One region of the Paenibacillus sp. J31R109 genome, then DNA from elsewhere that is predicted to be linked to it. Evidence: riboswitches for the same ligand, from Rfam matches in the RefSeq annotation. Region 1 holds a riboswitch; each other region holds the start of a gene.
The links. A riboswitch is a leader RNA that binds a small molecule or an ion and turns the genes downstream of it on or off. The one in region 1 is predicted to bind cyclic di-GMP.

Region 1 (8,088 bases):
ATTCAAGCATACAAATTTAAATAGAGGGTTCACTCAAGACCTAAATACCTGCAAAACTACAGCTTTTTTTCTCAAATTCCCCTAATCCGAACAAAAGCCTGCGAATATACAGTTTTTTAACTGTTTTTAGTCATACAGGTGCTAATTTTGCATAAATGCCTGCATATTCGCAGTAATTTCCTATTTCTATTACTTTCATCGATAAATTGATGTAAATTCGCAGGCTTTCAGGCACGCCTACAACTAGCGTGGCTCACGAATCGCCAGCACATGACGATTGATCCCCTGGAGATCCTGCACGAAGCGGATCTCCGTCCAGTCTGCAGCGGCACCTAACAGCGCCGCAACTGCCTCCGCCTGCCCGATGCCCACCTCGAACCCGACCACAGTCGGGATTCGTGGCAATAAGGGCAGCTGCGAGATCATCCGGCGGTAGAGGTCGAGTCCCTCGACACCGCCGAACAGGGCTGTGTGCGGCTCGAACAGCCGCACCTCGGGCATCAGCGCTGGCAGGTCGCCATCTGGGATATACGGTGGGTTGGACACCAGTATATCCGGCGCGAGCCCGCGCTCGATGTAAGGCTCGAGGAGGTCGCCCTCGAGCCACTGGATTCGCGCAGCCACGTCGTGGCGCTGCGCGTTCTTGCGGGCCATCTCCAGCGCTGCCGCGGAGATGTCGCTGGCCGCCACGCGCCACGCAGGGCGCGTGTGCGCGATCGTCACCGGGATGATGCCACTCCCGGTGCCCACATCCGCAAGGAGCGGAGCGCCTTGCGGGAACAGACGCGAGCCCTCGTGGATGAGCGCCTCCACGAGCAGCTCCGTCTCCGGCCGCGGGATCAGTACGGCCGGGCTCACCATAAACGGAAGGCCGAAGAAATCCTGCTCACCGGTGATGTACTGCACCGGTTCACCCGCGGCCTTCCTTGCAACGAGCTGGTCCCACGTAGCGACCAGCTCTTCCGGCATCTGTTCCTGCCACCAGCGGAACAGCAGCTCAGTCCGACTGCAGCCGCCTAAGAGGTGCTGCAGCAATAACTCCGTGCAAGCCGAAGCCTCTGCGACGCCTTGCTCTGCTAAAAAAGAAGAAGCCTTCACAAAGGCTTCTCTCACACTCATGTTTGCACTCGTCATTACATCGCCTCTAAGGCATCGGATTGGGCAGCAATCGTTAACGCTGACACAATTTCCGCCATATCGCCGTTCAGAACTGTCTCTAAACGGTGTAGCGTCAAGCCGATACGGTGATCGGTAATCCGGCTTTGCGGGAAGTTGTACGTACGAATACGCTCTGAACGGTCACCCGTTCCGACTTTGCTTTTACGCTCGCCGGCATATTTCGCTTCTTCTTCTTCACGCAATTTATCTGAAATTCGCGTACGAAGTACGCGAAGCGCTGACTCTTTATTGGAGTTTTGCGATTTACCATCCTGACATGTTGCCACGATACCCGTTGGTACATGGGTTACACGTACAGCGGATTTCGTTGTATTAACGGACTGACCGCCCGCTCCACTGGAACAGAACGTATCTACGCGAATATCTGCATCATGAATCACGATTTCTACATCTTCTGCTTCCGGCATAACAACAACTGTAGAAGTAGATGTATGAATTCGTCCACCGGATTCCGTTACTGGAATACGTTGAACACGGTGCGCACCGCTCTCAAACTTGAGCTTGCTATAAGCACCTTTACCCGTAATCATGAAAATAATTTCTTTAAATCCGCCCAAATCATTCACGGAAGCATCCAAAATCTCCGTTCTCCAACCTTGCGCATCCGCATAACGCGTATACATGCGGTAGAGATCGCCTGCAAACAGTGCAGCTTCGTCGCCGCCTGCCGCTCCGCGAATTTCCACGATGACGTTCTTATCATCGTTCGGGTCCTTCGGCATCATCAAGATGCGAAGATGTTCTTCGAGTTTAGCAGACTGCTCGCTAAGCTCGTCGATCTCCATTTTAACCATTTCGCGCATCTCATCATCTAGCTTCTCATTCTGCATCACTTTCGCATCAGCAAGTTGCTCGCTCACGCTCTTATATTCATTATAAGCATCGTAAGACTCCTGAAGATCAGATTGCTCTTTGGAATACTCTCTTAGTTTCTTCGTATCACTCGTTACATCCGGGTCACACAATAACTCGCTTAGTTTGTCATAGCGGTCCACAATGGACTGAAGTCGATCCAACATAGGGGATCACTCCTTTCTTATTTTTGTTAATAATTAAACGTTGAAACGGAAATGCATAACGTCGCCGTCATTTACCACGTACTCTTTACCTTCAAGGCGTACTTGCCCTTTTTCTTTCGCACCTGCCATGGATCCAGCAGCAGCTAAATCGTGATAAGAAACAACCTCTGCACGAATAAATCCACGTTCAAAATCCGTATGAATCACGCCAGCTGCTTGCGGAGCTTTCGTTCCTTTACGAATCGTCCATGCTCTAACTTCTTGAACCCCAGCTGTGAAATACGTGTACAAACCGAGTTTGCGGTAAGCTGCCTTAATCAATCTATTCAAGCCGGACTCTTGAAGTCCCAACTCTTCCAGGAACATCGCTTTTTCTTCGTCTTCCAACTCAGCAATTTCGGATTCAACCTTCGCACTAATAGAAACAACTTCGTTGTTTTCTTTTTCTGCGAATTCCTTCACAATTTTAACGTATGCATTGTCATCCGCAGTTGAAACTTCATCTTCACTAACGTTTGCCGCGTAAAGCACTGGCTTCATCGTCAATAAGTGAAGATCGCGAACTAGAAGGCGCTCATCGTCTGTCAAATCCAAGCTGCGTGCTGGCATATCATTATATAAGGCTTCTTTGATACGTTCCAAACACTCAACTTCGGCTACCACTTTCTTGTCGCCGCCTTTGAGGTTTTTGCGTGAACGCTCGATTTTTTTATCAACCGACTCAATGTCTGCCAAAATCAATTCAAGATTAATCGTCTCGATGTCGCCAATCGGATCGACTTTCCCAGAAACGTGAGTAATATTATCATCCTCAAAACAACGGACAACATGCACAATCGCATCAACTTCGCGGATGTGTGCTAGAAATTTATTTCCAAGGCCCTCGCCTTTGCTCGCACCCTTAACTAAACCCGCAATGTCAACGAATTCGAATGCTGTCGGCACGATGCTCTTAGGCACAACGATTTCTACCAGCTTCTGCAATCTCTCGTCTGGTACTTCTACTACCCCAACATTCGGATCGATCGTACAGAACGGATAATTCGCAGATTCTGCCCCCGCCTGTGTAATTGCATTAAACAATGTCGATTTTCCTACGTTCGGTAGACCGACGATACCTGCTTTCAAAGCCATTGTCGTTACAACTCCTTAATTTTCGAAGATCATCCTTCTTATTATATAGTACTTGGAGGGCAAAAAAAAGCCTGCAAGCTATTGATTAGCTCCAGACTTTTTTTCCAATGCTTTTTTGTACTCTTCATCCCGCTTCTGTTCGAAGTAGGTTTGGATCTGATTTCGCAGAATAAAACCGCGCAGCGCATTGCTTTGTTCCGCAGGAACGCTCTCGAAGCTAGCTCCGTAGTAGTAGCTGCCCTCTTGCTTTTCTTTCCTTATAATTTCCAACATACAAGGCATTTCGAAGCCTAAATCGAGCTGTACTTGTAACTGACATTTTTTATGTAGAATGGCATCAATCATGGAACTATCGTTAATCGTGAAACCAAGTCCATTCATCGAAATATTTTTTATTGAAATCTCAATGGCTTGTTCAAGCTGATACTGTTCTTTCTGTTGGATATTCTGAAACCCAAAAATTTGTCCTATGTTTTTCACATTCACCCGCGGGAACTCCCGTTTCTCCGAAAACTTCTTTCGATTCTCCGGGGGATTAATCACAATGAGCGAACCAGGCTCTCTAGCCACGACTGTCGTATCAAGAACAAAAAGACCCGATTTGGTGTATAGCGTCATTTTGGCCTTATCCCCAAGTTGAAACACTTCATATTCCGGCAACTCGATCTCCATGATATCGCCTTGTGCATAGGTAAGGATACCTGTAGACACAAAATCATCCTTCGCTAAAACAGCCCTAGAATCGATTAATACTTCCGCGTCAAATCCTTCTTTGCTCCCATACCGTTTCAAAGTATCCTGATTCATCGCCATGCTCACCTTCACCTCTCCCTCTATCGGACGAATGGATTCCACAGCACAATTCCGCACAAAATAGACTGCTCCTCTTCAATATGAAAGGGAACAGCCTATACCTTAATCAAAAAAAAGCATCGATTTTCGGTAACCAGGCTGTCATAGTTCCTTAGAACCGTAGACCCTCAGCTTTGCGTCCTTGCTTTTCAACAAGTTTGCTATTGTCGAACCCTGCTATGCTATTCAATTTAGTCTTTGTTTATGGTCTAAAAGACCCACTATTACCACCATTATACGTAGCCTGGATATTTCTTTCAACTAAAATCCTTGCATGGGCGATGTTTTTATTGTATGAATGTGTAGTGGAATGAATATCCACAGGTTTATAAGTTATCCACATTGTTATCCACAGCTTGTTAACAACGAATATCTGTTCGGATTTTTATGCACATGTGGATAAACTATTATTGCGAGGTGTCCCCCTGTGGATCAACATATCCCCTGGATGCAAGAAGCGATTGGCGAGGCGCTTAAAGCTGAAGCCATCCGTGAAGTACCGATAGGCGCAGTCGTCGTCTATCAAGGTCAAATCATAGGCCGCGGTTATAATTTACGCGAAACCACCCTAGATCCTCTCGCACATGCAGAGATGATTGCTATTAAACAAGCGAGCGAGCATCTGCAAGCCTGGCGCCTTCTCGACTGCCAGCTCTATGTGACGCTGGAACCTTGTCCGATGTGCGCAGGTGCCATCGTGCAAGCACGAATACCGCAGGTGATTTACGGAACAGTGGATCCGAAGGCTGGCTGCGCTGGGACGTTGATGAACTTACTGCAGGAGGACCGATTCAATCATCGTGTCGATGTGGTTAGTGGCGTTTTGCAAGAGGAATGTTCAACGATGTTAACGCAGTTCTTTCGAAAATTACGGGGAAAAGCGTAGGCGTTCAGCCGTTTGAAGTGTGTCCTGGCTGTAAGGCCTCGGCTAACTCTACCAGCTTGCTCATCGTATTCCAATTTCGCGTCGTCGTGCGATCGCCAAGTTTCTGAATGTTGCTCGCCAGCTTCGAATCCAACACACTTTGCCGAAACAGAAAATATATTGTGCAGCCCTGTATCTGAAACTCATCGACTTCACTCTGTCCCTTGGATAAGATGTCGGTGAATGTCGGCGGGGCTTCTTCCGTTAGTACGGAAATTTGAATGCTCTCCCCTTCGGACAAGTCATCTGCGTCATAAGGACAATTCCCTACAAGTTCAGCTAGCTCCGCTGCGGTGCGCAAAATAACGGGTAGGCGCTACGCCAGCCGCATCGCTAATTGCTTTTTCAATACGTGGTCTTAGTGACTCACTTGGCTCCTCCGATTGAAACAACACATTGCCACTTTGCAAATACGTCTGTATGTGTGCTAATCCTATGGCCTCTAGTGTCTTTTTCAAGTCGGCCATTTTGATCTTATTTTTGCCTCCTACATTAATCCCGCGCAGAAAACCTACGTAAACCGTCATTGTGACATGCCTCCCTTACTTCAATTGTATGGAACGTATGAGGAAGAAGATGATCGTGCCAAACAGTATCAACAGGATGAAGCCTAACCCCCATAAATTTAGCTCCGCATTGCCTTCTTTTGCACTCTGTATAATAGACCACTCAATAAACATAAACAGAATGAGGATTATCGTCTTCATACTATGGATGAGCAAACGCGCATTCTGGTATTGCCCTCGGGCATTCTGAGCGGTAATAGCAGTTAGATAATTGTACACGTGAGGGACCTTGCTTAAGAGCGTCAAGCCAACATAGATGATAACTCCAATAAGCGGTACGGCCATTAGGCTCATTTTGTTCCCCCAGCCATCGATCTCCCCTTTCCCGTTAAAATGCATCGGAATTCGCTCGGGCATATCGCGCCACTCGTAGGCAACATATGCGATCATACTTATGATTACGAGCAAAGAAATGACATCAAGTATAGTTTCAACTTTGGATCTGCCGAGTTGGATCACGGGACGTTGCTCCATACAACACCTACTTTCTATTAGGTTAACAACAGATTACGGTAGTGCTATTTATTTCTTTACCCACTATGTACATTCCTTACTCATACGAAACCTCCTGCTTGCACATGGGTTAAAATGGGTTGCACTTCAAAAACATCTCGTGTTAGAATGACGATACTATGCGCCCGTAGCTCAGCAGGATAGAGCAACAGTTTCCTAAACTGTAGGTCGTACGTTCGAATCGTATCGGGCGCGTATCGTTTTTCTCACAAAGCAAACATACTTTAAAAAGGGATTTCAACTTAGGTTGGCAATCCCTTTCTTTGTTTTGGATTCATAATCGAAAGGAGTCCTCACTCCGATGACAACTCGCGCTATCTCATCTTACCGGATCCCGCTCTTCTGCGCGGTCACGATGCTTTTCTGGATGTCCATGTACACCAGCGTTCCGATCATGGCGCCTTATGTAGAGTTCCTTGGGGGAAGCCACCAGTTAGCAGGTTGGATTGTAGGTATGTACGGCATCTCGCAGATGCTGCTCCGCATACCCGTAGGCATTATGTCGGATCGTTTTCATAAAAGAAGACTGTTCATTACCTTCGGCCTTCTCTTCACTGCCATTACCGGAATTGGGCTGTGGTTCACGCACGATTTTACTTGGATTCTAATCCTCCGCGCACTCGCAGGGGCAGCCGCAGCGACATGGGTTGATTTTACAGTGCTATTCACGAGCTATTACAAGCATGAAGAATCAACGAAGGCGATTGGCACCATCTCCTTTTTCAACTCACTCGGTCAGGTGCTTGGTATCCTAAGTGCCGGCTGGGCAGCAGACAAGCTGGGGTGGGAATCGGTATTTATCTTAGGTGCAGTACTGGGCCTCCTTGGCATGATCGGCTCATTCTTCCTCATTGAAAAAGTCGAGAAAGACGCTCCGAAAATTACGTTACGCGGCATTGGCGACGTGGCGACAGATCGTACGCTCCTCTTCGTGTCGTTGCTTGCCATTCTATCGCAGGTATTGATTTTTGCTACGGTTTTCGGCTTTACACCGGTCTATGCCATGCAGCTCGGAGCAGACAAATTCTCGCTCTCCTTGTTGTCCTTATTTGCTAACGTTCCTGTTGCGCTAGCCTCCTTGTTCGGGGGACGACGATGGGCGATCCGTTATGGAGAGAAGCGCATGGTTGTAGTTGGCTTTCTGCTCATGGGGATATTCACCTTTACGGTTCCGTTCACTCATCATCTCTGGCTGCTTATGGTCACGCAAGCATTGGCAGGCTTTGGTCGCGGACTTTCATTTACATTACTCATGGGCATGAGCATTAAGCATATGCCTGCGGATAAGCGCGCAACAGCCATGGGCTTCTTCCAAGCCATATATGGGCTCGGGATGTTCGTAGGGCCAGTCCTTATGGGCATCATTGGTGACTATTTTTCACTCAATCAGGGCTTTATTGTACTCGGTATCCTCGGTGCTTTCAGTGCACTTCTCGCTTATCTGTTCGTTCAAAACGCAGCTAAGAAACGGCCACTAACGGCTAACAACTCTACGATTGCGCAATGATAGTAAGGGCATTCCGCGAATTGGTTATAAGGTATCGTCCAAAGACATAGAAAAAAAGAACCCATAAGGGTTCTTTTTTCTGTCGGCATTGATGATATTTCTTTGAACCTTGTTACACATAAAACCTAAGTTAAATCTGCGTATAAAACACGGTAAGTGTCTTTAGCACATCGCCCTCCAGCCTGATTATAACAGGTAGAAAAGTCCTCTTTGCAACGGTTGTTTCGCTTTCGCTAATTGCTCCAACGGAACCACACCTCTCTGCTTGCCGACAATAATAGTATGACCGATTTTTGTTTTTCTAATCATATTATTTTTAAAAATTTCGTTGCCCGTTATCCGCCGTGTCCATGACCTTCTGCAGCGTGTCCGCCATGATGATTCTGATTCTTC
Region 2 (8,088 bases), on a different contig from region 1:
CCACATGCTAATATAGGGGTATGATGGAAAGTGAGGCATGGTAATGAATGCAACTTAACTGGCGTAGAATCATCCTTGTTATCGTTTGTGCGGAGTGTTTGTTCATTTACTGGAACAGCCTTAGTACAATGAGCTTTAAGAAACAACAAACGACCCAACTCGGCCCTACTAATCAGCCGAAGGCACCATTAACACACATTCCAAACAACCCAAGAATCGATTCCGATTTACATACGAAGGAAAAGGCCTCCTAACAACCCAAAAAAAGCGACAGACTGCCGTGGCAGCCTATCGCTTTTTTTTGTCATCTAAGCTATTTCACCCGTGCTAAGGCTAAACCGTCATACGCTGGAAGAATTGTGCTTTCGAGCCTTTCATCTGTTGCAATCCGTTGATTAAACGTTCGCATTGCTTGAACTGATGCTTTCGTTTGCTTCTCATCAACAACTTTACCGCGCATAAGTGTGTTATCTCCTGCAATAATGGCACCAGGATTCGCCAACTTGATCGCGAGCTCCAAATAGTTCGGATAATTCACTTTATCTGCATCAATAAAGAAGAAATCAAAACGTTCCCCCTGCTCCAGCAGTTCGTTCAAGTGAGTGAGGGCTTCGCCAATTCGGTACTCTACGAATTCACCGAGTCCTGCGTCTGTCACGTTGCGCTTCGCCACATCGGCGAAATCCTGTTTGAGCTCGAGTGAAATGAGCTTACCGCCCTTTTTTAACCCACGTGCCAAACAGATTCCGCTGTATCCGCCTAATGCCCCTATTTCTAACACTCGCTTCGCACCGATCATCGTTACCATCATCGTTAATAATCTGCCATATCCTGGCGCGATTGAGATCTCAGGCATATTGTGAGCAACAATGACTTCTTTCACCTTGGTTAGAACGGCATCTTCCTCGTATAAACCTTCCATATAGCTTTCAGCTGTGATGTTTTCCATGTATTTGTCCTCCTAAATTCGCATCATTCGACTCATCTTTCCAATACCCGTTTGTAAGTGTAACCTATTTGTCCTATACTTGTTAATTGTATGAGTTTTCTGAGCGTTGTACAACCCGGATGGAAGGACTATACCTATGCCACAAAAAATTGAACTAATCGCCACTTGCCCGATGGGACTTGAGGCCATCGTCGCCCGCGAAATCCGAGATCTCGGCTATGAGGAATTGACCGTCGAGAATGGACGCGTCCGTTTCTTTGGTGACGAATTAGCCATCTGCCGCACCAACCTTTGGCTGCGTACCGCAGATCGCGTCCTTGTACTTATGGGACAATTCAAAGCAACTACCTTCGATGAGCTATTCGAAGGCACCAAAGCTCTTGCTTGGCCAGATTGGATTCCGAACGATGCCGAGTTCCCTGTTGAGGGTCGTTCCCATAAGTCACAGCTGTCCAGCGTTCCTGCTTGCCAAGGAATCGCCAAGAAAGCTGTCGTCGAGAAAATGAAGCTTAAATACGGCACGGAGTGGTTCCCTGAGAACGGGGCACGCTACGTGATCGAAGTCGCGCTTTTGAACGATATCGCGACACTCACGATTGACACGACCGGACCTAGCTTGCACAAGCGCGGCTATCGCAAGCTCGTAACCGAAGCGCCGCTCAAGGAAACCATGGCGGCAGCTATGATCTTGCTGAGCCGCTGGAGCGTAGAGCGGCCGCTCTACGACCCGTTCTGCGGGTCGGGTACGATTCCGATCGAGGCCGCGATGATCGGCTGGAACATTGCGCCAGGCCTGCGGCGCAGCTTCCCTAGTGAAGCTTGGGGGAACATTCCCCGCAAGCTGTGGGACAAAGCCCGCGACGAAGCCTTCGACGCGGTGAAAGACAACGTGCCGCTGCACATCGTCGGCAGCGATATGGATCCTGCTGCCATCGAAGTGGCAGAGGCGGCCGCCAAGGCAGCTGGACTGACGAAGCAGTTCCAGCTGAAGGTTGAGCCTATCGCCAAAGCGCGCCCGCGTGGCGATTATGGCTGCTTGATCACCAATCCGCCGTACGGCGAGCGGCTTGGTGAAGCACCGGATGTCGAGCTGGCGCTGCGTGAGCTCGGTGCATTAACGCGACCGATGCCGTCGTGGAGCTTGTTTATCCTAAGCCCAAGTACACAACTTGAGCATTATATGAACCGCCGCGCCGATAAGAAGCGCAAGCTGTTCAACGGACGGATCGAATGTAATTTGTTCCAATATCTTGGCCCCTTTCCTCCACGTAGATCGGATAGATAGCACGCCATAATGAAAAAGAGGCAGCTAAGACTTAGCATATAAGTCTTAGCTGTCTCTTTTTTGCGTTGAGAGCAGCGCTGAATGCTCCCTATAAAGAAGAAAAGCCGCATGCTGGGCTGCACCCATCCTGCGGCTTGTTCACTTATTCTACCCTGCTGCTTGCATGGTTTCAACAATTTTATGTAAGACCTCATTTGCTTCCGCATAGGCCACTTGGCAAGTTCCTGCAGCGTGATGTCCGCCGCCGCCATTGTGAAGCATCAACTCACCAATATTCGTTTGGGCTGTGCGATTCACAATACTGTGACCACAAGCGAATACGCAGTTTTGTTTGTTTCGGCCATCTACAATCCAAATGGATGTGTTTTGCTCGGGATAGAGCGCATAAACCATAAAACGATTGCCTGGATAGATTGTCTCAACATCACGAAGGTCCGTAATGATCACGTTACCTTCTACCCGTGTGTAAGTCTGCAGCATGTCCCTATACAAAGCATCCAACTCATGGTAACGTGCTACACGTTCCTGAACATCTGGCAGCTCCATAATCTCGCTAATGGTTTTCGTTGCACAATGCGCAACTAAGTCCTCCATCAACTGATAATTACTGATTCGATAATCCCGATAACGGCCAAGCCCTGTACGAGCATCCATGATAAAAGAAAGTAAATCCCAACCGCTCGGGTTCAAAATATCCTCTTTACTGAACTGTGCAGAGTCTGCTTTGTCCACACCTTGCATAATATCGTCGATATCTCCGAAGGTTTCTTTACCACCATAATAATCATAGACCACCCGCGCAGCGCTTGGCGCAATCCGAGTTTCCCCTTTAAACGTTACCGATTCACCCAAGCGTGTCAGCTCACTTGTATGATGATCAAACCATAATCCGCAGCCTGGGACATACGGCACATTGGCCAAAATATCGTGCTCATTCACTTCAATAAGACCGTCCTGCATATCTTTGGGATGGACGAACTTCATTTCATCCACCATGTTTAATTGTTTGAAGAGCATCGCGCATACTAAACCATCGAAATCGGAACGTGTGATCAATCTCATGCCATGCATCCCCTTTTGAGATAGTTCTTAAGAACTACGAATTATGATGATCATATTATATCAGCTAGTGTCGATATGTGACAATGAGAAAATCACTCGCCGCTTCATTGAGCTGCTTTCTTTTTTCAATAAAAAAAGAACGATTCACCTAGATAGGTTGAACCGCTCTCAATTTGGAGGACATGCATTGAAATAGTCTAGTTAAAAAACCTTCGATTTGAGCCATTGGGGGTATTTTCACGGACAGCTTAACTTCGCCTTTCCAGTAGAAAATGAGAATGCTATTGTTTCTTCCATGAAACATTTCGACATCCCAACAGGCTTCGTTCAATGCGTATTCTTCTCGGTTAATCATGAGCTTAGGTCCATCCGTGGATGGCACCAAACGTGCAACATGGTTACCGCATAATGATGTTACTTTTTGTTCCTCCTGCAATTGCTCTTCCGATTTCATGCCGCGAGGGCCTCCTTTGTTCAACTTGTTCCATTGGTTTTCATTTGCTTCGCTATGACAGAGAAAAAACCCCACCGTAGTGAACCGACTAGAGGGGTTCTAATGTGAATTCCCAATCGTTCGGCGGCTGGCTGGCTGCTTGTCCTTTTCAGGAGAAGTAAAGCCCCTGTAGCTTTGCGTCGCTGGCTTTCGCCAGCTTTGCCTTTATCGAGATGACGTACTGAAACTGATTAGATGAAGCGATAACACTAGACATCCTATACTCTCAAGGATAAGGGATGACGATTCCAATTCGAATAGTTCGGAGGAACTATTTTTACGAAATCCATCAAAATGTTTGCATTTTCGACGATATTTTTACCGGATTTTGACGTTTTGTGCCTTTCCAATAGAAAATCGACCCCACCAAAGACAAAATTGCGATTGCAAGAAAGAGCGATTGACCTCCATAGGACACCAATAAAAAGCCGCCAATCCATGGCCCCATAAAATGACCGAGGTTCGTTAACGTTTGAGCACCGTAGTAAGTTCCTCGCATATTTTCCGGCGCAAGCTTATCGATTAACATGTTCGCTGCTGGATAATTGAGAATTTCACCAAATGTGAATATAGCCATTGAAATAATGAGCCAAATGAGTGTGTGTGAGAAAGCAAAACCGATATCCCCTAAAGCGAACATTAGATTCCCTACGACAATCGCTGTTAATGGCGAATACTTCTCCGCCCATTTCCCAAGCGGTATCTGCATAACAATAACGACAATGGCATTGGCGCTCATGAGAATGGCAAACATTTTGACACCATCAGCAAAGTCCCTCTGCAGGTACTGCGACAACGTGACCATCACTTGAGAGTAGCCAATTGCCCCAATAATGCCCCCGACAATGTACAGACGGAAGGTCACATCCTTACGAATGACTCCCCATGCAGAACTGAAAGTCACAATCGCTTTCTTCTCGCCTTCAATTTTCTTAATGCCGAACTTGATAAGTAGAGCGTACAATGTGATGCCATAAATTAAATAGATAATACCCGTTAGCAAGAAAGGCAAAGCACCATTCATTGTTGCAAAGAAGGCTCCCAGCAATGGACCTACGGCCACACCGATGTTAATGGCCATGTACCGAAGTGAAAACACCTGCCGCCTCTTAGATAGCTCTGTAAGATCTGCCATTAAGGCTTGCGACACAGGCTCATAGAACGAGCGGCAAAGACCATTTAACATATTAAGCAGCATAAATAGGACTGGTAATTTCACAACGCCGAACCCCAGGAATACGACTCCCCAACCAAAGAGTGCCGCGAGCATGATCACCCGTCGTCCAAAACGGTCAGACAAGGTGCCACCGACAAACCCGCCGAATGTACCAGCTAAAGCGCCCATACCAATGACAATTCCAATGAGCCCTGGGCTCATATCTGAATGCTTGGCCAAATAAATGGCTAGGAAAGGTAAACTCATGGAGGACGCAGCCCGGGCCATGACCGTACCTAAGAGTAACGTATGTACGATAGGATGATAGGATTGCAGAAAATAACGTATACGATTCATAGACGATGACTCCTCTCGCTGACATACGAATTACCCAAGGGTTAATTAATTGACGCCGAATTTCAATTATACACGAAAAGCGCAGATTGTGTCGTAATTTCGCACTGGGAATTTCCACTTTTTCAAAGCATATGCTGACAGATGGTATTTATTGGGTGTACGTTTTATAATGGCGATATGGAGGTGTTAGCGATGAAAATAGCGATTACAGGTGGCAGCGGTTTTATTGGAAAACGCTTAATAACTTACTGGTTAGAACAAGGTCACGAACTTATTAATATATCACGCTCATCATCGAAACAGATTCCTGGTGTCAGAACGATAACCTGGCAGGAGTTAGACAAAAATACGAGTCTGCTTCAAGGACTCGATGCCATTGTCAATTTGGCTGGAGAATCCATCAGTCAACGTTGGACAGCTGCGGCTAAGACTCGTATTGTTCAGTCTCGTTTGGAAGCTGCAGCACATGTAGCTAAGCTAGTCGCCAATATGAACCCAAAGCCTAAGGTCGTAGTGAATGCATCCGGGATGTCTTATTACGGCATTTCGGAGACAGCTACCTTTGACGAGCGAAGTCCTCATCGACGTACAGATTTCTTATCTGATGTCGTCAAGCAATGGGAGGCTGCCGCTGATCTTATTCAAGGAACACGCCTCGTGAAGGTTCGGGTTGGCCTTGTTTTGGATAATAAGGAAGGGGCTTTCCCCAAAATGGCTCTGCCCTACAAGATGGGCGTCGGGGGTACTGTCGGAAGTGGCAGGCAATGGGTATCGTGGATTCACATTGAAGATATGGTTCGACTGATCGATTTCTGTATTCGGAACACATCTATAGAAGGTCCAGTAAATGCTACAACTGCGCAGCCTGTTACCAATAAAGATTTCGGACGCGAGATGGCGAAAGCTATGCGAAGACCGAATCTGTTTCCAGTTCCGGCTTTCTTGATGAGGTTGATTTTCGGTGAACTGTCTGTGCTGCTATTGGAAGGTCAGAAGGTGATTCCGCGGGTTTTGCAGGAGAATGGATTCGAATGGCGTTTTCCAGAGGTAGCTGGTGCGCTAAGAGATCTGGTAAAAAAATAGCTTTTCATTCAAATTAAATTTGTGTACAATTAATTTGCGTGAAATAATAGTGACGGAAGGTTGTGACCTAATGAGCGTACATCAATTTCAAGTGAAGACGATCCGCGGTGAAGAGAAATCCCTCTCCACGTATAAGAATCAAGTCCTGCTCATTGTCAATACAGCAACGAAATGCGGATTTGCTCCTCAATTCAAAGGGCTTCAAGAGCTCCATGATACGTACAAAGACCAAGGATTTAGCGTTCTAGGCTTCCCTTGTAACCAATTCAAGGATCAAGAGCCAGGCGATGATGCGCAGGTTGAGCAGGCCTGTCAGATTAATTTCGGTGTTAATTTCCCCCTTTTCTCCAAAATCGAGGTCAATGGTGCGGGAACTCATCCGTTATACCGTTATCTGAAAAGTAAAGCATCGGGGCTATTCGGCTCGGGGATCAAATGGAATTTCACCAAATTCCTCGTAGATCAGGACGGAAATGTGATCAAACGCTTTTCCCCAACCACGACGCCGCGCAAAATTGAAAAGCAAATTCAGAAGCTCCTTGAGAAGTCCCCCGTTCATGCTTAAGCCTACTTTCAAAAAATAGTAAAAAAGCATCCTGTCCAATTGGACGGATGCTTTTTTACTACTATTTAACGTATTTCTTTGCTTTCTCGATCGCTTCGTCTTCCGTTGCGCCTGTAATGTAGCGGCCATTAATAAATATAAATGCGAACCGCGAACATGGACCGCAATACGACTTGCACGCAACCTTGACTTCTGTATCCGGTGCAATCGCACTTATTTTGGCAAGTGCTGATTTCACCTTCATGTGTTTGCATTTATCACAAATGCGAATATCATTCGGCATTAGTGGTCTCCGTGGTTCCCCTTGCTTGGGTTCGTGATCATGAAGCCTTCTTCTGGTGTGTAGAAGTAGTCAATACGAATACCGTCTAGAAGCGGTTCTGTTTGATCAAGCAAAACATCAATGCCTTTATCCGTGTTTACTACAACATCATTTGCTGTTTTATCATCAAGACCCAAACCATAGTGAGCATGATCACCATGCTTATGCGTCACTTGTACGCGAACCAACAAACCTTTGTTTTCTTCTTTATTAAGCTCCAATTGAAGTACCTTTGCTGCATTACGAGAAATTTTGACTTTCATATGTACACATCTCCTGAAACAATAAATTTTAACTCTATTGTAAAGAATCTAGAGCATGAAATCAACCTTGTCCTATTCTGCCCTTCTATTGCCAAATTACATAAGGAACTTTAAAATACATAGTAGTATGAGTATTCATCCCTTATTACAAAATGTTAACTTACTAACCTTGACGTAAGTAACCTACACGACTTTCATGAAAGGAAGCGATCTCATGTCAACGCTAGAGAATGAAAAAGTCGCCTCAACTAGCAATTATATTCCTAAAATCCCGAAAGAAATCGAATGTTCCGTTGAACGAACACTAGAAGTTATTGGCGGGAAATGGGCATTTCTTGTGCTTCGAGAATTGTTTTGCGGCACGAAGCGTTTCGGAGAGCTGCAGCGTCAAATTACGGGCATCAGTCCCAAATCCCTCACGGATATTTTGCGCCACCTTGAAGAACATGGGGTTCTGGAGCGTATGGCGTTCCCTACGGTTCCTGTTACTGTCGAGTACACGTTGACACCAAAAGGGCAGGATCTGCATCAAATTATTAAAGAGATGAAGCTT
Region 3 (8,088 bases), on a different contig from region 1:
ATAAAGAAGAGTTCGCAGGTTGCATCGGATTCCACCCGATCAATTGGGCTAATCATTACGCGAGTCTGGGGTACTGGTTAGGGGAAGGCTTCCAAGGTCATGGCATTATGACACGGGCCTGTCAATGGTTTATCAATTATTCGTTTAACGAATTGGGCTTAAATCGAGTAGAAATTAGATGCGGCGAAAATAACTTCAAAAGCCGATCAATCCCAGAGAAATTAGGATTTACGAAGGAAGGGCAGATCCGTGATGCCGCGTGGCTTTACGATCATTACATAGACCTTGTTGTCTATGGCATGTTGAAACGTGAGTGGCGAGCAGCAGAGGAATGATTGGAATGGGGGCAGTGGGTCGAAACATCGACTTGCGGCCCCCATTTGTGGTTGTTTGGAGGCTGTAAGTTGAAGAAGTCGAGTTACGGCGGCAGCATGCGGTGAGTTTAGTGCCGTAACTCGAAAAATTCGAGTCGAAAAATTCGAGTTACGGCGTCAGAATGAGGTCACTTGAGTGCTGTAACTCGAAAAATTCGAGTTACAGCGGTAGCATGAGGTCACTTGAGCGCCGTAAGTCGAAAAATTCGAGTTACAGCGGTAGAATGAGGTCACTTGAGTGCCGTAAGTCGAAAAATTCGAGTTACGGTGGCAGAATGAGGTCACTTGAGTGCTGTAAGTCGAAAAATTCGAGTTACGGCGGCAGAATGAGGCCACTTGAGTGCTGCAACTCGAAAAATTCGAGTTACAGCGGTAGAACGCGATCACTTGTGTGCTGTAACTCGAAAAATTCGAGTTACGGAGGCAGCATGCGGCCACTTGGGTGCTGTAACTCGAAAAATTCGAGTTGCAGTGTCAGAACGAGGCCACTTGGGTGCTGTAACTCGAAAAATTCGAGTTACGGAGGCAGCATGAGGTCACTTGAGTGCTGCAACTCGAAAAATTCGAGTTACAGCGGTAGAACGCGATCACTTGAGTGCTGTAACTCGAAAAATTCGAGTTACGGCGTCAGAATGAGGTCACTTGAGTGCCGTAACTCGAAAAATTCGAGTTACAGCGGCAAACAAGTCGCTATGCGGCCTTACGCTCCGTCTTCGTCCCCGAGAATTTGTACCATAGAAGCATCCCCACCGAACAGACCCCCACCACAATGAGCAAGCCATACACATGTTTGTACGATTGAAGCAGCGGCGTATTCTCTTGAATTTCAAGGAGTATGCCGCAAATGGCAACGGACATGGCCCCGCCAAAAAACTGTATCAGTTGCAGCAGTCCCATGCCTGATCCGATTAGCGGTTTGGGCAGTATACGTGACGTTTCATTGTTCAATGACGATACTGTTGCGGAAAATGCAGGTGAGAAGCAAAGGTAGCCAATCATAATGACCAGTGGCGAAGCACCAATAAGCAGCGAGAAGGCAATCATCACTAGGGTTAATAGCCCATGTCCGATAATCAAAAACCGCATATTGCCGAATCGATCAATCCATCGACCGACGAAGCGGGTTAAGAATGCGGACAAAATAGCTCCAGGAGCAATCGTCAAACCGATGGTCATTGCCGACTGATTGAACACCTTAGCCAGGATTAATGGCATTAAGAATAAATTGCCAAGGTTCAAGACCAAGATACAGAACCCGATCACAACCAGCTTCCGATATGCGGGATTGGTCAGCAATAAGGGGTTAATGAACGTGTCGTTGGCTCGCCGCAGATGCCACACATGGACACCGAGGGAGAGGGCACTGATGGCTAGCCACACGCCAGAGATCTGTGTCACAGCGAGTAACAAGCTCGCGGCATTGACGACCGTCAACAGCGCCCCGAAAATGTCGAAACGGAACGCCACAGGCTGCTCCTTGGGGAGCAATCGTAAAAGAATAGGAAGAATGACTAAAACCAAGCAGGTAATCGCGAACAACCCATTCCAGCCCCAATATTCGCTGATGAAACCGCCAACGATCGGGCCGAGCCCGAAAGCCATGGCACTCCCCGCCGAAATCATTGCAATGGCCGAGCCTCGACGCTCAAGTGGGATGTAGCGGCTGGCGAGTACGAGCCCAAGACCGGCCATAACCCCTGAGCCTGCGGATTGTAGAATGCGAGCAGCCAGCAAGGTGTGGAACTCGCGTGCGAACAGTCCAAAAACGGAGGAAAGTCCAAGGATGATAAGCCCAACGGTTAGCAGCTTGCGTATGGGAAGTACATCGGAGAGTCTGCTATATAGGACTGTGGATAAGGCATAGCCAATGGAATAGCTAGAGATGACCCAAGCTCCGAGATCCGCAGTGATGTGGAGATCTTGAATAATACTAGGAATGGAGACGTTGAACATCGTCGTATTCATAACAACAATGAACAAGCCTATTGTCCAAACGGGCATTACAATTTTATCGTTCATGTATATCCATCCTGACTGGCGCGAGAAGTAAGTACAACTTCTTATTATAAACCTACATCGTCCAATAACCAAAAAAAGAAGAAGGGCAGACGCCAATTGACAGGTTCGAAAATCGGAGGTATTATTTATTGTATATTTAGATAAATATCTAAATAAGGAGGGCGCCCATTTGAATGAGGCATTTAAAGCGTTAGCAGACCCAACTCGTCGTGAAATTTTACAGCTGCTTAGAGAAAAAAGTATGAATGCTGGCGATATTGCTGATCATTTTAAGATTAGTAAGCCGAGTATCTCGCATCATTTGAACCTGCTGAAACAAGCGGGGCTTGTAATGGATGAACGTCAGGGGCAACATATCATGTATACCTTGCATACTACGGTTGTTGAAGACGTCATCGGATGGATGTTTAACATACTTAACAAAAAAGATCAGGAGGAACAGTCATGAAGAAATGGAGAGAAATTTTATTATATGTGATTAGTCTATCCCCAGTTTTAGGCGGATTAATCCTGTATAATCGTCTTCCAGACACGATGGCAAGTCATTTTGGCGTCAATAATGAAGTAAATAGTACGATGAGCAAAGAAATGTCACTTTTCATGCTGGTACTGCTAGGTCTGCTGCCGTTGTTCATGCGAATTATGAGAGCTATTGATCCGAAGAAAGCGAATTTCGAGAAATTTCCCGCTGCTTATGAGGTTACGCGGTTCGGGGTTTCCATTCTTTTAGCTATCGTAGGTTGGGGGATCATCTTCTTTAACTTGGGCTATAACCTGGACTTTAAGAAAATGACAATGATATTACTAGGCTTGCTGTTTGCCGTGATGGGGAATTTCCTAACGCAAGTGAAGCCTAATTACACATTTGGCATACGAACGCCATGGACGCTCGCCAATGAGGAGATTTGGAGGAAAACGCATCGTTTAGGTGGACCGCTTATGATGGTGGGGGGAGTCATTTCGCTGATCGCTGCTTTCTTAACGTCATCAATCGCAATCATTATTTTTGTAGCGGCCATTGTCATTAGTTCCTGTATTCCTATTCTCTACTCTTATGTGATATTCACTCGGCTTTCGAAGTAAATAGGTTATGTTTGAGGCTGCCAGCGATGCGCTGAGCAGTCTTTTTATTACGCCGGTCAATATTTCTTGAAAATCGACAAAAACTTACAATTATCGCTATATACACATCCTGATTTGCTACCTATAATAATCAATAGGAAATGCGCCTTAAGTAGGGTGTCTAAAGTAATAACAGGCTGGATAAATAGTAGTATACATACGACTAATCGAATTGAAAAAGGCAAATCATTGGAAACAATGAGACGCAAAGCCATGGCCTAACGCATACCTCTCTGTATGCTATGGTTGACAGGTTGCCGAGTTTGAAGGGATCATCCTTAATTCGGGGTGGTCTCTTTTTGTGTTTCATCAACATTTTCTAGGGGGAAGCTTGTCATGAAAGCAAAAAAACGTGTCATGCAATTCATTGTTATCGGAACACTGATCTTGGCTTTACTCGTACATGGCTTATCGAGCTTTACACATGGAGCTATGCATCATGACGCAATGACAGCATCTTCTCCCGCCTCATCGTTCCTGTTTCAATGGTTATTTTGGTTGCCAATCGCGTTAGTTACGCTTAGCATCATAATGTACAGTTTCAACAAAGATCATGGTTGGCTGCCATTTTTACACACATTATCACTCACTTTGTGCAGTTTCTCAATTATTGCCGGCGGAAAAGGTATGGTGGAGTATCATTTTTCAATATTCATGGTGCTAGCCATCCTCATGTATTATGACAACATCAAGCTGCTATTGTTCAGCACAGTCTTATTTGCAGCACAGCATTTGTTAGGCTATCTCTTCTTTCCAGAGCTGGTGTATGGTGCTCATGAATACGCTTTCTCGATGGTGGCTATTCACTTAGTATTCGTTATTCTATTTATTGGCGCGGTCATCTACCAGTTAGCTTCGAATCGAAAGGCGACAGAAGCATTTGAACACGCTCAAAAGGGTCATATGCAGCAAACTGTGAAAGACATCATCAATCGTCTTTTTGATACGTCACAAGAAGTAAGGATGAACTCCAACGGACTTTCGGTCCAGTCCTCTGAATTAAACCGCTTAACTTCCGAGGTCGTCCAGACGATGCAAAAGGTGGAGCAAGCAGCCATCCATCAAGAGCAAGGGGTGGAAATTAGCAGACATGCCGTTACCGAAATGTTAAAAGATACGACGCTCATCGCAGAAAACTCATCCAACGTATCGGATATCTCGAACGAAGCTGCACAAGAAGCGGAGAGAGGCAATGAATTGATCCAATTCGCTGTTCACCAAATGCAATCGATGAATAGTACTATTCATACGACAGCTGAAAAGGTAAAAGTGCTCGGTGAACGCTCCGAAGAAATTAATCAAATCGTTAACTTGATTACAGATATCGCTTCACGGACGAACCTGCTTGCCCTGAATGCTGCTATCGAGGCTGCACGGGCTGGCGAACACGGAAAAGGCTTCACCATCGTTGCTAGTGAAGTCCGTAAACTAGCTGAGCAAACGAGCGCCTCTGCCAAACAGATTGCAGATCTCATTCAGGATGTTCAGTCGAATAATCAAGCGTCTATGGCATCCATGGATCAAGTGATTGTGACTTTCGAACACGGAAACGATGCCGTCGTTGCAGCAGGGCGTGCTTTTGAACTTATAGCCAAAGCTGTATATGCCATCGCTGCACAAACGCAGGATATTCGCGGAGCGTCTCAGCAGGTGTCCGCAAGCACACAACAATTCAGCATGACGATGGAAGAAATATCGCATCTCTCCACCCAGTTAGCTAAGAACGTGAAATCCGTCAGTAAACGGACCGATCAGCAGGATCAGCTCATTTGTAAAACATCGCAGCTAGCAGATTTATTAGGCGCGCTAAGCGATAAATTGAATGACATCATGAAGACGACAGAGCAGTCATTCGCCCAACCCTAGAGTGGATAGTTTACATCTGTTTAACACCATTAACGGTTAAACTTGGGGTGTCACTTTTCAAAGCATATTTCCGATTTAACAGAAAGCCAAAGAGGGAAGCAAGTGATTGCTGAAACAGCATCCCAAGCACAACTGGAATCGCCACGGGTGGCGGGAAGTAAGCGACAGCGAGTACCGCGCCCGCACTAATATTTCGCATACCACTGTTAAACGTAAGGGCAACCACGACATCTTGTTCCCAGCGGAATAACTTGGCGACAAGCCAACCCAACATGTAGCCCAGTGAAGCCACGAGGAGCACGAAGCCTGCCAATCCGAGCAACTTCGCGTTAAAGTCACGTAAATAAGGTGCAATAACGGAGCTATTAATGGCAACGACGACGCCCATGAAAATCTTAGAAAAGGGGCCTAAACGGCCACCCCATTGTTCCTTAATTTTGCCTCGTGTCCATTGATTCAACAGCATGCCGATGAGAGATGGAACGACGATCATGAAGAATAAGCCTTTCATCATAGCGAACGTATCCAGCTGCACTTTGGTGCCGACGAGTACAGAGAGCGTATAGGGTACGACGAAAGGTGAGAGAATCGTATCCATCAGAATGATCGACAGTGTCAGCACGATATTGCCTCGATAGATCGCCACCCACACAAAGCTAGTAATTCCTGTAGGAATGGCTGCAGCCAAAATAAGGCCCGTAATCGTCAACGGTTCATGACTATAAACGACATGCCCGAGACCTAGCGCGATGAGCGGCATCCCGACATGCAGAATGAATAAAGTAGTTAGCAGCGGAAGCGGTTGAACGACGACTTTGATGAACTCTTTAAAGCTGGAAGAGATGCTGCCTGAAAAGGTCATAAAAGCAAATAACCACGGCGATAGATAAGTAAATCCAGATAAGTGACTTCCAAGTAGAACCCCAATAAGAACACTTAGGGGAGTGATGAGGGGCAAAATCTTTTCTAATTGTCGATTCAGCTGAGGCAGCATCTAGGTGTACATCCTTTCATGAACAACCTGACACGCAGGCTGCTAGGTAGAATATATGAGAAGAAAGCTTGATGAGTAGTATTGGATTTCATGAAACCAACGATAAACGCATGTATGACTTGCCGTCAAGGAAAATTGCGAATAGATGAAGGTTCATGACATAAATAAAAAGCATGCCATCCAAAGATGACATGCTCGGAGATCAAACCTATTTATTTACCAAGTAAAATTTTGGTGTATGGTGAATCGATCGGCAGCATGATAACAGGCTCCCCTTTAAATGACACCAAGTAACTATCCAACGTACGATAGAAATTGTAGAAGGCAGGGTCCTGGCCATACGCAGTGTTGTAGATTTTGGCTGCTTCTTGCTCGCCTTCAGCTACGATTTTCTTCGCATCTGCTTGGGCTTGCGCGATCAACTCACTTGCCTGTCTGTCGGCTTTGGAGGTGATTTTTTTGGACTCCTCATCACCCTCGGATAAGTACTTCGCCGCGATCGATTGACGGTCAGAGATCATCCGTTTATACACGCTTTGCTTATTGGAATCTGGAAGATCCGTGCGCTTGATGCGCACATCGACGATTTGAATACCGTAGTTATCACGTTCCATTAACTCGGAAACTTCCTTCGTAATCTCATCGTTCAAATTACCACGTTGTGTGTTTTCGCTAATGATATCGCTGTAATTGATCTCCGACAACTTCCGTCTGACGGTGTTGTACACAGCAGCATCAATACGCTCTTCTCCGCCGGTAATCGATTGAATCGTACGTAAGAACTGTTGTGCATCATCGATTCGCCATACCGTATAGTTATCGACTTCGATTGGTTTTTTATCTTTGGTCAAAATGGAAGTGGGTTTACTATCATACACCATTTGATATTTAGGAAGCGTACGAACCGATTCAATGAATGGAATTTTAAAATGAATGCCAGGCTCTGTTTGGATACGAACCGCTTCTCCAAATTTGAGAACGACGCGATATTGCCCCTCTTTGACAATAAACAGAGAGAGCAGGAAGAGAATAACGATAACTACACCAAGGATGGATCTAAGAATCCATTTACGTTGTAAGGTCATTTCGCAGCCCCTCCTTGCGTTGTACCGGTTGCAGTGCCAGTTGCAGTACCAGGTGGGCGCAACAGCTCGTTAATCGGTAAGTATTTAACCGTTTCGCCTGTGCTGTCGCTGATGAAAATTTTGGCATTCGGCAATATTTTCTCTAACGTCTCGATGATAAGCCTGCTCTCTGTAACTGATTTATTGTTCGCATATTCCGCATACAGGGCGTTAAACTTCGCCACATCCCCCTGCGCATTCAAAATCCGTGATTTCTTCTGAGCTTCGGCATTTTCAAGCAGTGCTTGAGCGTTACCGCGCTCCCTTGGCAGGATATCATTTTCGTATTTCGTCGCCACGTTAATTTTCGTATTTTTCTCTTCACGTGCATTGGTTACATCTTTAAAAGCATTTTGCACATCGCCCGCTGGCGGCTCGATATCTTGGAACTTCAAATCGACAATATGAATACCTGTTTGATATTTGGTTTGCATGTCAATCAATCGCTCTTTGACCTTGCCTTGGACCTCAGTTTTACCTTCCGTGATGGCAAAGTCTAGCGCAGTAGCGCCAATAACGGAACGAATCGCTGCACTTGCGGAGTTACGAAGGAACAATTCAGCATTATCAATATTGTACAAGTAGTTGC

Region 2: it holds a riboswitch for cyclic di-GMP, as region 1 does, so the genes downstream of both, AC58QT_RS18145 (hypothetical protein) here and AC58QT_RS27360 (PilZ domain-containing protein) in region 1, are expected to answer to the same signal.
Region 3: it holds a riboswitch for cyclic di-GMP, as region 1 does, so the genes downstream of both, AC58QT_RS15035 (methyl-accepting chemotaxis protein) here and AC58QT_RS27360 (PilZ domain-containing protein) in region 1, are expected to answer to the same signal.

What each region holds. Positions count from the first base shown of each region.
Region 1 is NZ_JCAUAR010000015.1:13,108-21,195, reverse strand. Features, by position in the region: gene prmC (peptide chain release factor N(5)-glutamine methyltransferase) at 244-1,134, opposite strand; gene prfA (peptide chain release factor 1) at 1,134-2,198, opposite strand; gene ychF (redox-regulated ATPase YchF) at 2,232-3,332, opposite strand; gene AC58QT_RS27360 (PilZ domain-containing protein) at 3,411-4,202, opposite strand; cyclic di-GMP riboswitch class I at 4,271-4,357, opposite strand; gene tadA (tRNA adenosine(34) deaminase TadA) at 4,612-5,070, shown strand; gene AC58QT_RS27350 (hypothetical protein) at 5,075-5,410, opposite strand; gene AC58QT_RS27345 (DUF1697 domain-containing protein) at 5,385-5,636, opposite strand; gene AC58QT_RS27340 (DUF1648 domain-containing protein) at 5,652-6,149, opposite strand; tRNA gene AC58QT_RS27335 (tRNA-Arg) at 6,310-6,383, shown strand; gene AC58QT_RS27330 (MFS transporter) at 6,490-7,695, shown strand; gene AC58QT_RS27325 (small acid-soluble spore protein P) at 8,031-8,088, opposite strand, start outside.
Region 2 is NZ_JCAUAR010000006.1:284,770-292,857, forward strand. Features, by position in the region: gene AC58QT_RS18125 (hypothetical protein) at 48-254, shown strand; gene AC58QT_RS18130 (O-methyltransferase) at 314-949, opposite strand; gene AC58QT_RS18135 (THUMP domain-containing class I SAM-dependent RNA methyltransferase) at 1,086-2,234, shown strand; gene AC58QT_RS18140 (exopolyphosphatase) at 2,382-3,296, opposite strand; gene AC58QT_RS18145 (hypothetical protein) at 3,445-3,750, opposite strand; cyclic di-GMP riboswitch class I at 3,870-3,963, opposite strand; gene AC58QT_RS18150 (MDR family MFS transporter) at 4,079-5,302, opposite strand; gene AC58QT_RS18155 (TIGR01777 family oxidoreductase) at 5,495-6,385, shown strand; gene AC58QT_RS18160 (glutathione peroxidase) at 6,456-6,950, shown strand; gene AC58QT_RS18165 (DUF1450 domain-containing protein) at 7,012-7,233, opposite strand; gene AC58QT_RS18170 (iron-sulfur cluster assembly accessory protein) at 7,233-7,535, opposite strand; gene AC58QT_RS18175 (winged helix-turn-helix transcriptional regulator) at 7,750-8,088, shown strand, end outside.
Region 3 is NZ_JCAUAR010000004.1:472,792-480,879, reverse strand. Features, by position in the region: gene AC58QT_RS15055 (GNAT family N-acetyltransferase) at 1-335, shown strand, start outside; gene AC58QT_RS15050 (MFS transporter) at 1,065-2,393, opposite strand; gene AC58QT_RS15045 (autorepressor SdpR family transcription factor) at 2,563-2,841, shown strand; gene AC58QT_RS15040 (SdpI family protein) at 2,838-3,476, shown strand; cyclic di-GMP riboswitch class I at 3,686-3,777, shown strand; gene AC58QT_RS15035 (methyl-accepting chemotaxis protein) at 3,852-5,381, shown strand; gene AC58QT_RS15030 (bile acid:sodium symporter family protein) at 5,392-6,375, opposite strand; gene hflC (protease modulator HflC) at 6,588-7,460, opposite strand; gene hflK (FtsH protease activity modulator HflK) at 7,457-8,088, opposite strand, start outside.